DNA from 4 places in the Variovorax sp. P2_H12 genome. Region 2 is predicted to be linked to each of the others. Evidence: predicted binding sites of a transcription regulator. Region 2 holds the regulator's gene; each other region holds the start of a gene.
What was found. The regulator FNR, encoded in region 2, switches genes on or off when oxygen is low (the NO sensors DNR and NnrR bind a similar motif). The targets are predictions, from matches to a motif close to TTGATNNNNATCAA.
Positions count from the first base shown of each region.

Region 1: AC1DYK_RS04880 (lipid-binding SYLF domain-containing protein) is a predicted target of FNR. The motif match lies at 1,863-1,876, and genes of this name have one in related genera.
Region 3: AC1DYK_RS05855 (MBL fold metallo-hydrolase RNA specificity domain-containing protein) is a predicted target of FNR. The motif match lies at 1,752-1,765, and genes of this name have one in related genera.
Region 4: AC1DYK_RS05650 (potassium channel family protein) is a predicted target of FNR. The motif match lies at 1,026-1,039, and genes of this name have one in related genera.

Region 1 is NZ_JBFUFO010000005.1:85,808-89,422, reverse strand. It holds gene AC1DYK_RS04895 (TolC family protein) at 1-1,174, shown strand, start outside; gene AC1DYK_RS04890 (hypothetical protein) at 1,218-1,595, shown strand; gene AC1DYK_RS04885 (YMGG-like glycine zipper-containing protein) at 1,613-1,840, shown strand; gene AC1DYK_RS04880 (lipid-binding SYLF domain-containing protein) at 1,982-2,674, shown strand; gene AC1DYK_RS04875 (phosphate acetyltransferase) at 2,799-3,615, shown strand, end outside.
Region 2 is NZ_JBFUFO010000023.1:41,219-44,833, forward strand. It holds gene hemN (oxygen-independent coproporphyrinogen III oxidase) at 1-1,291, opposite strand, end outside; gene fnr (fumarate/nitrate reduction transcriptional regulator Fnr) at 1,416-2,132, shown strand; gene AC1DYK_RS18120 (hypothetical protein) at 2,113-2,358, opposite strand; gene AC1DYK_RS18125 (FixH family protein) at 2,363-2,638, opposite strand; gene ccoG (cytochrome c oxidase accessory protein CcoG) at 2,658-3,615, opposite strand, start outside.
Region 3 is NZ_JBFUFO010000006.1:104,193-107,807, reverse strand. It holds gene AC1DYK_RS05865 (MBL fold metallo-hydrolase) at 1-894, shown strand, start outside; gene AC1DYK_RS05860 (class I SAM-dependent methyltransferase) at 931-1,551, shown strand; gene AC1DYK_RS05855 (MBL fold metallo-hydrolase RNA specificity domain-containing protein) at 1,815-3,167, shown strand; gene AC1DYK_RS05850 (ATP-binding protein) at 3,255-3,615, opposite strand, start outside.
Region 4 is NZ_JBFUFO010000006.1:62,966-66,580, reverse strand. It holds gene AC1DYK_RS05665 (hypothetical protein) at 1-115, opposite strand, end outside; gene AC1DYK_RS05660 (hypothetical protein) at 260-487, opposite strand; gene AC1DYK_RS05655 (hypothetical protein) at 495-908, opposite strand; gene AC1DYK_RS05650 (potassium channel family protein) at 1,209-2,321, shown strand; gene AC1DYK_RS05645 (hypothetical protein) at 2,457-2,687, opposite strand; gene AC1DYK_RS05640 (hypothetical protein) at 2,856-3,422, opposite strand; gene AC1DYK_RS05635 (ABC-F family ATP-binding cassette domain-containing protein) at 3,436-3,615, opposite strand, start outside.

The DNA of each region.
Region 1 (3,615 bases), on a different contig from region 2:
GAGGGTGGCCGCGGCACGGGTCGAGCAGGCCGCCGGGTACGTGAAGGTGGCGTCGGCCGCCTTGCTGCCTTCGGTCGGGGTGATCGGCCTGGGCGGCGGCAAATCGGGCGGCGGCGGGGGCCTGGACGGGATCTTCCTGAACGCATCGCTGGAGCTCGACGTCTGGGGCCGCCTGCGCTACGGACGGGCCGCGACCCGCGAGCAGTCGGCGGCCGCCGAGGCCGACTACGCGTATGCGCGCCAGTCGCTGGCGGCGATGGTGGCCAAGGCATGGTTCCTGGCGGTCGAGGCCCGGATGCAGCGCGTGATCGCGCAGGATGCCCTGAGCTCATCCGAGACCCTGCTTCGGATGGCCGACGATCGATTGCGGGTCGGCAACGGCAGCGCGCAGGCGGTGGCGCAGGCACGCGCGAATGTCGGCCCCTATCGCGATACGCTGAAGCAGGTCGAGCTCGCGGGCGAGCAGGCGCGCCGTTCGCTCGAAATCCTGCTCGGACGCTACCCGGCGGCCGAGATCGCGGTCGCCGACCGCCTGTCGCCGATGCCCGCGCCGCTGCCCGTGGGCATGCCGTCGGAGCTGCTGGAGCGCCGGCCCGACGTGGTGGCGGCGGAGCGCCGCGTCGCCGCGGCCTTCGACCGGGTCGGCGAGGCCAAGGCGGCGCAGCTCCCCAGGATCAGCCTGACGGCGGGGGGCAGCAACGTGTCCAGCGAGCTGATCGTCCTGAAGGACGTCAGCAGCCCGGTCTGGAGCCTCGGCGCCAACCTGATCGCGCCGCTCTACCAGGGCGGCGCGCTGCGCGCGCAGGTCGAGATCCGGTCGGCCGAGCAGAAGCAGGCGGTGGCCGAGTACGCGCGCGCCGGCCAGAAGGCCTTCGCCGAAGTCGAGAACGCCCTGGGCGCGGAGTCGGTCTTGCGCGAACGCGACGCCATCCTCGCGGCGACCGTTCGCGACAGTGCCGAGGCGCTGGAACTGGCCCGGATCCAGTATCGCGTCGGCACCGTCGACCTGCGTGCGGTCGAGCAGAGTCAGCTCACGCTCTATGCGGTGCGGACCTCGCGATTGCGTGTTCAGTCCGAGCAGCTGGCACAACGCGCCAACCTCGTTCTGGCCTTGGGCGGCGGATTCGACCTGCCGGCCCTGGCAGTGGCTGCTCCGCCATGCTGTACCGAATGATGAGCCGGAGCGTTCGTTCAACGACTCCTTATGGAGGTGAATGATGACCAAGAGACTGAGTTGGCAGATGACGATGGTCCCGCTGCTCCTCGCCGCGGCGCTGGCATGCGGCCATGTCCGCGCGCAGGAAGTGCCCCTGATCACGGGCGAGCACTGGACCCGATCCAGCGAGCAACTGAAGAAGGTCTACCTGATCGGCGTCGCCAACGTGATCCAGATAGAGACCGCCTACCACGCCGGCAATGCGCCGCCTGACAGCCAGACCGTCATTCCCAGGGCAGCCAAGGGGCTCAGGGGACAGACGCTCGACACCGTGCGCATCGGACTCGACCGCTGGTATGCCGCGCATCCGGACCGGTTGCAACGCCCGGTCATCGAAACCCTCTGGTTCGAGATGGTCGTGCCCGGCCTCAAGAACTAGGCCTCGAGGAGAAAGTCATGAAGCACATCAGACTCATCGTTTCGATCGGAGCCGCCGTGATCGCGATCGGCTGCACGAACATGACGCCGCAGCAGCAGGGAACGGCAAGTGGCGCGGCCATCGGTGCCGCGGCCGGCGCCGGCATCGCGGCCATCGCCGGCGGCAGTGGCTGGACCGGTGCGGCCGTCGGCGCCGTTGCCGGCGGGGTCGCCGGCAACATCAAGGCCAACAGGCAACAGCAGTGAAGCGTGCGCGGGCCGGCCGGGGTTGAGCCAGATCAAGGTGCTCGGCGCGCCCGCTTCCCACAATGGCTTCCCGGGACGTGAGAAGGCCCCGCGACAGTTCGCAGCAACGTCGTCACTGACGGCACCACCGAGGAGATATCGATGAGCACAAACCGCAGACACTTTTCGTTCGCCGTCGGCACACTGACCCTCGCCGCGGTGTTCGTTGGCTTGCCGGCCCACGCCGCCGACGACGCCGACGCCAAGGCGCTTGTTCAGAAGGCACAGGCCACGGTCAACGCCTTCGCGAAGAACCCCGACTTCTCCGCCGGGTTCGGTACTGCCCTCGGCCAGGCCAAGGGCGTGCTGATCTTCCCGCAGATTCTCAAGGCGGGCTTCGTGCTCGGTGGCTCGGGAGGCTCCGGTGTCCTGATGGTGCGCGATGAAAAGACCGGAAGCTGGAGCGGACCGGCCTTCTACACGATGGGCTCCGCCAGCTTCGGATTCCAGGCCGGCGCGTCATCGGCAGAAATGGTGATGCTGGTGCACACACAGAAGGCGCTCGACTCGGTGTTCGCGAGCAAGGTGAAGCTCGGCGCCGATGCCTCGGTCGCCGCCTGGAAGAAGGGCATGGACGCCAGCGCCGCACTCGGCAGCGACTTCGTCGCCTTCTCGATGGTCAAGGGCGCGTTCGCCGGCCTGGCGGTGGATGGATCGGTGATCGACGTGCGCGATTCCCTCAATGCGGCTTACTACGGCAAGCCGGTCACGCCGCAGCAGATCCTGGTCATGAAGGAAGTCAAGAGCCCGGGTTCTGCAGGCCTGCAGGCGGCGTTGAAGCACGCCGCCAAGTAGTTCGTCGAAAGGGAGTCACCATGGACGCAGGAGCGCAGCTTGCGCGCAGCCATCGGGCGGGATCGAAGGTCGCCACCGTTCTTCGGAAGCGCGTGGCGCCGGCACGAAGGAAGAAGGCCTCCTCATGAACGCGAAGCACGAGAAGTATCAGCGCCTGATCGACTTCTGCAAGGGGATGCCCCCGATGCCCACGGCCGTGGTGCATCCTTGCGACCAGAGTTCGCTGGAAGGAATGCGAGAGGCCGCCAGGCTGGGGCTGATCGCGCCGATTCTGGTCGGGCCGCGTGCGCGCATCGAGGCCGTGGCCGCGTCCTTCGCAGTGGACATCTCCGGCTATCCCATCGTCGACGCGCCCTACAGCAACGCCGCGGCGGACGCGGCCGTCCTGCTGGTGCGCGAGGGCAAGGCCGACGCGCTGATGAAGGGCAGCCTGCACACGGATGAACTGATGGGGGCCGTGGTGAAGCGCGACGGCGGCCTGCGCACCGCGCGGCGCATCAGCCACTGCTTCGTGATGGACGTGCCCAGCTACGAACACGCCCTGATCATCACCGATGCCGCCGTCAGCATCGCGCCGACGCTGGACGACAAGATCGACATCGTGCAGAACGCGATCGACCTGGCGCACGCCTTGCAAGTGCAGGACGTGCGGGTCGCCATTCTCTCGGCGATGGAGACCATCAATTCGAAGGTCCCTTCCACCATCGAGGCAGCCGCCTTGTGCAAGATGGTGGACCGGCACCAGATCACGGGCGCGGTCATCGATGGCCCGTTGGCGCTCGACAACGCGATCAGCCTGGAGGCCGCGAAGATCAAGAAGATCGATTCGCCGGTCGCGGGACGCGCCAACGTGCTGGTGGTTCCGGATCTGGAAGCCGGCAACATGCTCGCCAAGAGCCTGTCCTTCCTGGCCGGCGCCGATGCGGCGGGCATCGTTCTCG
Region 2 (3,615 bases):
GGGTCACCAGGCCCTGCGCCGCGAGCGGTTCGAGCGCGGTCAGTTCGGCTGCGAAGAGGTGCTCGAAGTCGATCAGGTGGGCCGCGCCGACGGCCTCGAAATCCACCCGTCCCTGGCACATGATCGCCATGATCACGGCGCGCCGCAGCACGTCGTCGCGCGTCAGCGCCAGGCCGCGCACCACCGGCAGGCGGCCCTGGTCGAGGAGGTCGTAGTATTCCTCGAGCGTCTTCGCGTTCTGGCTGTAGGTGGCGCCGATGCGGCCGATCGCCGACACGCCCAGGGCCACCAGGTCGCAGTCCGGCTGCGTGCTGTAGCCCTGGAAGTTGCGATGCAGCCGGCCCTGCCGCCGGGCGACCGCCAGTGCATCGCCGGGCAGCGCGAAATGGTCCATCCCGATGTAGACATAGCCCGCGGCGGTGAGCGCGGCGATCGAGCGCGACAGCATCTCGACCTTGGCGCCGGCATCGGGCAGGGCTTCGGTCGCGATGCGGCGCTGGGCCTTGAAGCGCTCGGGCAGGTGGGCGTAGGCATAGAGCGCGATCCGGTCCGGCCGGAGCGCGCAGACCTGCTCCAGCGTGCGGTCGAAGGACGCGGGGCTCTGGCGCGGCAGTCCGTAGATCAGGTCGACGTTGACCGAATCGAAGCCCAGCCCGCGGGCCACCGCCATCAGGTCGAACACCTGCCGGGCGGGCTGGATCCGGTGCACCGCCTTCTGCACTTCCGGGTCGAAGTCCTGGACGCCGAAGCTCAGCCGGTTGAAGCCCAGCTCGGCCAGCGTCACGAGGCGCTCGCGGTCGACGGTGCGAGGGTCGATCTCGATCGAATGCTCCCCGTCCGGCGACAGCGTGAAGGCGCCGCGAAGCATGGCCATGAGTTCCCGCAGGCCGGCATCGTCGAGGAAGGTCGGCGTGCCGCCGCCCAGGTGCAGCTGGCGGACGACCGCGCCGCGGCCGAGCTTCTCCACCTGCAGCGAAATCTCGCGAGACAGGTAGTCCAGGTACTCGCGCCCCTTGCTCTTGTGCCGGGTCACGATCTTGTTGCAGGCGCAGTAGTAGCAGAGCGATTCGCAGAACGGAATGTGCACGTACAGCGACAGCGCCCGCGCGCTCGCGCCGGCCCCGCCGCGCTGCTCGAGGGCCTGCGCGTAGTCGTCCGCCGTGAAGGCGTCGACGAAGCGATCGGCCGTGGGATAGGACGTGTAGCGCGGGCCGGCGCAGTCGAAGCGGCGCAGCACGGTGGACGGCGGCGCCAGGGCCGGCGTGAGGGCGGGAGCGGAGGGGGGGAGCATCGCGGGCGGCGGCAAGGGCTGTGGTGTGTCACTATGCCGCCGTCACGATCTGCAATCATTGACCTGCATCAAGCATCCACCCCGCTCCCCGTCGGACAATCCCTCCATGACCTCGACTGCATCAATGAAACCCGAAAATATCAAGGTCGCCTGTTCCAACTGCAATCTGCGCGAGCTCTGCATGCCGGTGGGCCTGAATCCGGGCGAGCTGCAGCGCATCGACGACATCGTCGCGACGCGGCGCAAGATCAAGCGGCGCGAGACGCTGTTTCGCAACGGCGAGGCCTTCACCTCGCTCTATGCGATCCGCACCGGGGTGTTCAAGACCCGCGTCACCAGCGAGGACGGCCGCGACCAGGTCACGGGCTTCCAGATGGCGGGAGAGATCATCGGGCTCGACGGCATCGTCAACGACCAGCACACCTGCGACGCCGTGGCGCTGGAGGACTCCGAGGTCTGCGTGATGCCCTTCGAACGCATCGAGGAGCTGTCGCGCGAGATCACCGCGCTGCAGCGCCACGTGCACCAGATCATGAGCCGCGAGATCGTGCGCGAACACGGCGTGATGCTGCTGCTGGGCAGCATGCGGGCCGAAGAGCGGCTCGCCGCCTTCCTGCTGAACCTGGTCCAGCGCCTGCACGCGCGCGGCTTCTCGCGTTCCGAGCTGGTGCTTCGCATGACCCGCGAGGAAATCGGCAGCTACCTCGGGCTCAAGCTCGAGACCGTGAGCCGGACCCTGTCGAAGTTCGCGGCCGAGGGCATGGTCGAGGTCGAGCAGCGCAACGTGCGCATCGTCGATCCCGAGGCGCTGCGCCGCATCGTCAATCCGCCGGGCTGTTGATCTCGCGCGCCGACAGGGTCAGCAGCAGGGTCAGCGCGCCCGCCCCCATGGCCAGCAGCCAGAAGACGAAAAAGCCGACCGTGTAGACGGCCTGGCGCGAAGCACCGAGCGCCTCGCCGCGCCAGTTCAGGTCGCCCGGGTCGACCAGGGCGAACACCAGCACCTCGAGCGCGCAGGCCAGCAGGAAGGCCGGCCAGAGAATCCACATCCAGCGGCGCGTCTGCATGCACTCACTCCTTCGGCAGCGGCACGGCGCTGCCCGGTGTCGCCGCGTGGTTGCGCCCGGCCACGGCCGGCATCAGCTTCTTGTCGGCCAGGGTGCGGTTGATCTCCACGCCCTTGCGGTAGTAGTCCTGGTCCACCACCGGGTCGGGCGTGGCGATCGCCAGCCACAGGGTGACGAAGCTCGCGACCACCACCACGCCCGGCCCGCCGATCACCATCCACACCAGTGGGAAGCGGTACCACGGAGGGCAGGGTTTCATCGCGTCGTTGTCGTGCGTCATCTCTTGGTCCTTGGGTTGATCAGCGCGGTACCAGGAACACCGCGGGCTCCGAGACACTGGCATTGCCGCTTTCGGCGCGGACGTCGAAATGCACCTTGTGCGAACCCGCCGCTGCCGCCCCATAGGGTAGCTGCAACCGGACCGCGACCCAGCGCGACTCCGCCGGCGCGACCTCGACCACGGGCTCCGAGGACACCTTCAGCCCCTCGAGGCCGCCCGCAGCGATCCGGTAGCGCTGCACCTGTTCGGTGGCATTCATGATCTGCAGGCGGTAGACGTTCTCGAGCTGGCCGCCTTCGACGATGCGGGCCAGCGACGCGCGGTCGCGCACCACGTCGACCTTCAGCGGCGTGCGCGTCACCAGGCTGGCGAGCAGGCCGATGCACAGCGCCGCCAGCACCCCGGTGTAGATCAGCACCCGCGGCCGCAGCACGCGCCGCAGCACCTGCCGCGGCGTCCAGCGGCCGGCCATGCCGTTCTGCGTGGCGTAGCGGATCAGGCCGCGCGGCGTGTCCATCTTGTCCATCACGATGTTGCAGGCATCCACGCAGAGGCCGCAACCGATGCACTCGTACTGGAGGCCTTCGCGGATGTCGATGCCGGTCGGACAGACCTGCACGCACAGATGGCAGTCGATGCAGTGGCCCAGCGGCGCCGCGGTCGATGCGCGCCCTTTCGCCGGCACGCCGCGAGGCTCGCCGCGCGCGGCGTCATAGCTCACGATCAGCGTGTCGCGATCGAACATCGCGCTCTGGAAGCGCGCATAGGGGCACATGTACTTGCACACCTGCTCGCGCATGAAGCCGGCGTTGCCGTAGGTCGCGAAGCCGTAGAACAGCACCCAGAAGATTTCCCAGGAACCCATCGTCGTGTGCAGGAACGACATCCCCAGCTCGCGGATCGGCGTGAAGTAGCCCACGAAGGTAAAGCCGGTCCACAGGCCGATGGAGATCCAGACCACGTGCTTGAACCACTTC
Region 3 (3,615 bases), on a different contig from region 2:
CGCACGACGACCCAAGGCTTCTTCGACCCCCATACGTGGACGGTCTCCTACGTCGTCTGGGACCATGCGACGGAGCGGGCCGCGGTCATCGACCCGGTGCTGGACTACGACTTCAAGTCGGGGCACACCAGCACGGCCTCGGCCGACCGGCTGCTGAACTATGTCCGGGAAAAGGGCCTGCAGGTCGATTGGATTCTGGAAACCCACGCGCACGCCGACCACCTGTCCGGCGCGCGCTACGTCCAGGCGCAGGTCGGTGGACTCATCGCCATCGGCGAGAACATCCGTACCGTGCAGGCGACCTTCAAGAAGCTCTACAACCTGGAGCGCGGCTTTCTGCCGGACGGGAGCCAGTTCGACCACCTCTTCAGGGACGGCGAGGTCTTCAAGATTGGCGCGGTCGAGGCCACCGCATTGCTGGTGCCGGGTCACACCCCGGCAGACATGGCCTATCTGGTGGACGGCTGCGTCTTCGTCGGCGACACGCTCTTCATGCCCGACGTCGGCAGCGCGCGCGCGGACTTTCCTGGTGGCGACGCACGCCAGCTCTACGCCTCGATGCGCAGACTGCTGGACCTGCCGCCTGAAACCACGATGTACGTCTGTCACGACTACCCGCCTGCATCGCGCCAGGCCCGATGGCAGACCACCGTCGCCGAGCAGCGAGTCCACAACATCCATGTGCGCGACGGTATCGGCGAGGATGCCTTCGTCGCAATGCGCACGGCGCGCGACGCCACCCTTGATGTTCCGACGCTCATTCTCCCGTCGATTCAGGTGAATGTGCGGGGCGGGCAGCTTCCGCCCCCGGACGACAACGGGGTCGCCTACCTTCGCATCCCGCTGAATGCCCTTCCTGTGCACCCGCACCTCGAGGGCAATCAGGAAGCTTGAGCCCGGCCTGGGGCCTGGCAATTCAAAAGGGGCATCATGAACACGAAATCACACTGGGAATCCGTCTACGGGACGCAGGCTCCGGAAGCGGTCAGCTGGTACGCTGCGCATCTGCTGCTTTCGCTTCGATACGTGCGGAAGGCGGCCCCCGCAAAGGACGCCCGCATCATCGACGTCGGCGGCGGTGAGTCGACGCTCGTGGATGACCTCCTGGCCGATGGCCGCAGCAACATCACCGTCCTCGACATCTCCACGACCGCGCTCGATGTCACCAGGCATCGCCTGGGGGCCCTGTCGAGCAAGGTGACATGGTTGGCCGGCGATGTGCTTGATGTCGACCTTCCCATTGCCGCATACGACGTCTGGCACGACCGGGCGGTGTTCCACTTTCTCACGAGCGACGAGCAGCGCCAACGCTACGTCGAACAGGTGCTCAAGGCGCTCAAGCCTGGCGGCTACGCCATCGTCGGGACCTTCGGACCCGAAGGTCCCGAGAAATGCAGTGGCTTGCCGGTGGCACGCTACGAGCCGACCGCACTGCACGCCAGATTCGGGGAGCCTTTTCAGTTGGTCGACAGCAGCATCGAAGTGCACAAGACGCCCTGGGGGGCGCCACAGCAGTTTGTCTATTGCTTTTGCAAACGGCAGCCGCAATAGTCATCGGCCGCGGCCGCCGCTTCAAAGGGCGTGCCGGGGACAGTGCGGCAATCTGCATCCCGAAGGTGCCCGGCTACCCGGCCGGTCGGACGCACCGAAGACAGCAGCCGAAGTCGGCGAGAGCAGGCGGTCCAGATGGCGAATGGCCACGGGAGCCTCCGCTGGAAAGGCCATCATGCAGGGCGTGACACCTCGCTCGCTTGACGAAGGTCAAAGGGTTCGGATCGTTGCATGCCAAGCTGCGGCGAATCGAAGGAGAGACGATGCGCATCGAATTTCTTGGCGGCACGGGCACCGTCACCGGATCGAAATACCTTCTCGAGCACGAGGGCCGACGACTGCTGCTGGACTGCGGCCTGTTTCAGGGGCTGAAGCAACTTCGACTGCGCAACTGGGAGCGCCTGCCGGTCAAGGCGTCGGAAGTCGACGCCGTGCTGCTCACGCACGCTCACCTGGACCACAGCGGCTTCGTGCCGCGTCTGATCAAGCTCGGCTTCAAGGGGCCGGTCTACTGCACCCAGGCCACGCGTGACCTTTGCGAGCTGCTGCTGGCGGACTCAGGGCGACTGCAGGAAGAAGAGGCGGATTTCGCGAACCGGCACGGCCACTCGAAGCACAAGCCCGCGCTGCCGCTCTACACCGAGGACGACGCCCGCGAGGCCCTCAAGCGGTTCGAGGTCCTGCCCTTCGACGAGGCGCAGTCCCCATGGCCGGGGTGGTCGTGGCGCCTGTGCCGCGCCGGGCACATCCTGGGCGCGGCCAGCGTTCGGATTGCCTGGGGGAACGGAAGCATCCTCTTCTCCGGTGATCTCGGCCGCAGCGACGACTTGGTGATGCGGCCGCCCGCGCCGTCGGAGCCGGCGGACTATGTCGTTGTGGAGTCCACCTATGGTGACCGCCGGCATCGCGACCTGGACACCTTGTCGGCGCTGGCCGTGGTGATCAACCGCACGGCCGCGCGCGGCGGCATTCTGATCATTCCGTCCTTTGCCGTGGGGCGTGCGCAGACGATGCTGCACTGCATTCATTTGCTCAAGAAGGAGCGCCGCATTCCGGACATGCCGGTCTATCTCAACAGCCCGATGGCGGCCGACGTGACGCGCATCTTCCGCAGCCACCTGGACGAGCATCGGCTGAGCCACGAGCAGTGCGCCGCAATGAGCAAGGAAGCGACCATCGTCAATACGGTGGAGGAGTCGAAGCGGCTCAATATGCTGACCTATCCCTCGATCATCGTTTCTGCCAGCGGCATGGCGACCGGTGGCCGGGTGCTGCATCACCTCAAGTCCTATGCGCCCGACGCGAAAAACGCCATTCTGTTCGTCGGCTTTCAGGCGGCCGGCACGCGCGGCGCGGCGCTGGTGGCCGGGGCCAAGGAGGTGAAGATTCACGGTGCCTACATACCAGTCCGTGCGGAGGTGGCAAACCTCGACACGCTATCCGCTCACGCGGACCGCGAGCAATTGCTGGCATGGCTCGGCGCCCTGCCGGCGCCGCGGCGCATCTTTGTCACGCACGGCGAGCCGGTCGCGGCCGATGCACTGCGCCTCGCGATCGAGGAGCGCCACGGCTGGTCGGTAACCGTGCCCGACTATCTCGAATCCCGAGAGCTTTGAAGCAAAGAGGTCCGACGATGGCCGTCGACGAAGATGGCGGCGAAGAGCAGCGACGCGGAGATCATGCGTGCAATCCCCGAACGGTACTCAGACGGCGACCCACTCGACGCTCACCGCGAGGCCGCCCAGGCGGATCGACCGCCCGATGCGCACCACTGCCTGCTGTGCGGAGGCGACGCGCCGCACGATGGACCAGCCCAGGCCGCTGCCGCTCTCGCCGCTGCCGAGCACGCGGAAGAAGCGCTCTCCGCACCGCGCGATGTCCTCCTCCTTCATGCCGGGGCCGCTGTCCTCGACCCTGAGCCTCACATGGCCCTGCCAGCGCTCGACGTCGATGTGGATCGCTGCCCGCGCCGGACTGTAGCGGATCGCGTTGTCGACCAGATTGCGAGTCAGCACCACAAATAGCGTCGGATCGCCGCGAACCAGGCATTCGTCCGTCGCGTCG
Region 4 (3,615 bases), on a different contig from region 2:
TGCCAACCCGCAGAAGCCCCGTGTCACGATCGCGGCCATGCCAACCGGTGCCGCAAGTGGGCCCGCCCGATGCGTGGCCGTAGCGCCGCAAGGTCCTCAGGCTCTGAAAAATCATCAATCGTCACGGGAAACGGTTGCACGCGGCATCGACTGTCTTGTGCTTGTTGCGTCTTGAAATGAGTGGGCGCGCGTTGTGGCGGCGATGTCCGCCACCATGAGCGCGGCGAAGGAGTCTGGCACCTGGAGGCTGCATCGACGATCAACGTCTGCAGACGATCTCCGGCCAAAGTGCGCTCGCTGCGGCGTTGTAGTGCCAGACGATGTTCGTCACCTTGACTTTTCCCTTGGCGGCACCGTCGACCTTTGCGTCCTCGGGGATCCAGATCGTCTGGCCGATCTCGGGGAGCGGACCGTTGTAAGGATGGTGGGATGTTCCCACCTGAAGCTCGGCCGATGCAGCAGAGCCGGAATGAATGGTGATTCTCATCTGTGCCTCATTCGGGTTGGAAGGGCCAGTAGAAGGTGCCGTTCGTCGCCCCCTTGCCGACCCGAAACGTCTTGGCCTGGGTGACGCCCGCATAGGTGGCATATACGCGATAGACGCCGGGACTCAGGACCACATGGAACAGGGGGCCGCAGTCCGCAAAGGGGCCGTATGGCATGCCCCGGCCCACAGGCTCGATCATCACGCTGACCCCCGCGACATAGGCGCCGGTGCCGACCTCGGCGAACGTCAGGCGCAAGTTGTAGAGATCGCGCGTGACCCGCATGTCCGACTGGCCTTGCTCGCCGATGCCGCCGCTGGCGTACGAGCCCGGCGCCAGCGTGGGCTGGGGCGCCGGACGGGAGAGCACGGTACCGCCCTGAAACGCGAACGATATCAGTGCGACGAGCAACAACCTGCGCATCGGGAATGATATGAAATGCTTCATGGAGCGAACGCTAAAGCGAACGGCGCGGCCGAGGGTTGATCGCGCGCAAGCCAGGCGTCGGCGGTCTGCGGCGGTTGCCGACATCGTCCGTCATTGCGCTGCATCAAGGTGTGGGACTGGTCGATGCGCGATGCTGGGCCTTCGTCGTCGTCATGGCCGCTGGCGGGACTGAATGACGACGGCCAAGGGCCTCATGCACGAACCCGCCGCAAGGGCGCGGGGTAACTTGAGACCGGGCGAGACATACTGGGCTTTTTCATCCACGGACAGAGCTCGATGCCTTTGATCGCCTTACTGCTCGGCGCCCTCCTGGTTCTGGCGACCCTGATCGACGCCTTCGAAGTGGTGCTGCTGCCGCGCCCGGTGCGCCGGCGGGTACGGCTGAACCGCTATTTCTTTCAATGCACCTGGCATGTCTGGGCCCGATGCGCGGGCCTTTGGCCCACCGGCAGCCGGCGCGAGGACTTTATCGGCGTCTACGGACCGCTGTCGATGGTCATGCTCTTCGCCCTGTGGGGCGGGAGCCTGATCGTGGGATTCGGACTGGTGCATTGGGCGCTGCAGCGCCTGGTACCCAACGCCGGCTCCGACGCGCTGGTCGACCTGATCATCATCAGCGGCGACGCCTTCTTCACACTCGGGTATGGCGACAATGTGCCGCACCATTGGCTGGCGCGGCTGCTGGTGATCCTCGAAGCCGGTATCGGCTTCGGCTTCATCGCACTGACCATCGGCTACTTGCCGGTGCTCTATCAGCACTTCACTCGCCGCGATCTCCAACTCATTGAATTCTCCGCGCGCGCCGGCTCGCCGCCGACGGCTGCCGCCCTGCTGGGTTGGCATGTGCATGACAGCCCAGAGGCGCTCGAACGCTGGCTGAGGGACTGGGAGATCTGGGCGAGCGATCTGATCGAGAGCCAGGCCGTGTATCCGATGTTGGCGTACTACCGCTCGCAACACGAGGGCCATTCCTGGCTGGGCTCGCTGGCGGTGGTTCTGGATGTTTGTACGTTGCTCATTGGGGGCGCTGACGACGCGCGGCGTCACCAGGCCACCGCCACCTTCTCGGCCTTGAGGCGCGTCCTCGATGAAGCCAGTGAGTCGCTGCGCGTGGCACCGGCGCGGCAGGTGTCGGTCCGCCGGATGGACGCCGAGGCGCTGCGGCATCTCACGTCGACGATTCGTCGGATCCTGCCGACCTGGCGTGACGACGAGGCCAGTCTGCCGGCCATCGGCCAGTTGCGACGTACCTACGAGCCCCGACTAGAAGGTCTGGCCACGTACCTGCTGCTGGACGTGCCGGACTGGATCGACCCCGCAGCGACAGGGGCCGAGCGCTTCGGTCGCGATGCGGTCGTCCGGCAACTCACGGAGGGGCGCCCGGACTGATATCGATCTCACGGTCGTGGCTGGGGTCCCGTGCGCGAGAGACATTTGTCCTGCTGTTCGGAGAGGTGGGTCCGCCGCCATGCGGGGCGCTGCCAGCAGAAAAAAGGCCGTTGGGTACGGCCTTTGTTGTGCTGACTATCCGGCTGTGTCGCCGTCCATCGTCGTTGGAAGTCGAGCGCCGGCAATGGCTGAAACGACACCCACCGCGCTGGCCCGAAGCAACTCCTGTCGCAAGGCCGCTTCCAGCAGACCGCGCGCCGTGTCCGGCCGGTCGTGGTCGTACTCTTCGTCCAACTCGCAGTGCAGGTAGTAGTCGACCCGGGCCATGAGCCGTTCGACTGAAGCTGCGAGGTCTGTTTCGTTCATCTTCCGCTCCTCCGAACCCGACTTGCCTCCGGAACAACTCCTGCAGAAGTCAACTGCCTGAGTTTGGTCATTATGTCTCCAGCTCGGCGGAATACTCTGCGCCGATTATCGTGCTCGGCCAACAACCTGACGCGTTGGGCAGGTATTGAATTCTTTAGTGCTAGTTTCCTAGCGCAGCCGAAAGCGATTCCAGGTACTGGCCAGTCGGGAGGGTGCGGGCGGTGGCGCCACGGCCTGCGCACTTCCGGGTGGCGGCAGTTGGTGTCGCAGGCTGTGCGCCACCTGCACGCAATCCTTGATGTGCAGTTCGCCCAGGGAGCGCAGCGCCGCGTAGCTCAGCGTGGCGGAAACCACCTGGCCTGCGATGGGCACGAATTTGGCGGCCTGGCTGGCGGTCAGCTTGACCCCCGCATGGCGCGCCAGCGCGACCAGCAAGTCACGCGTGACCAGGCGTCCCACCAGCAGCGCGCCGACCGTCGCGGCCGCTTTCCGGATGGTTTCGCGCTCGTTCGGCGCCATGCGCTCGACCTGGGTCACCGACAGGCCGAACTCGGCGCTGATCTGCGGCACCACGCGCGCCAGCAGGGCCGCGTCGGCGGCCCAGTCGATGCCGGGCAGCGGCACGGCGCCCACCACGGCAGCCATCATGGCCTTGCGCCCGAGCAGGCGGCGACTGCGCCGAATGGCCGCAATCAGCTGTGGATCACCTTGAGCAAGTTCGATGGCGGAGGGCATGCCGCCTGCATTATCAGGCGGCGAGCGCCTCGAGCTGGTCCGACAGGGCCAGCCAGCGCTCTTCGAGCCGGGCGATCTCGTCGCCGAGCGTCTTCAGCCGCTTGCCGGCTTCGGCGATCTCCGGCGCCGGCAGGGGTTGCGCGAGGCGCTGCTCCAGCGCCGTCTTCTCGCTGCTCGCCGCGGCCAGACGCTG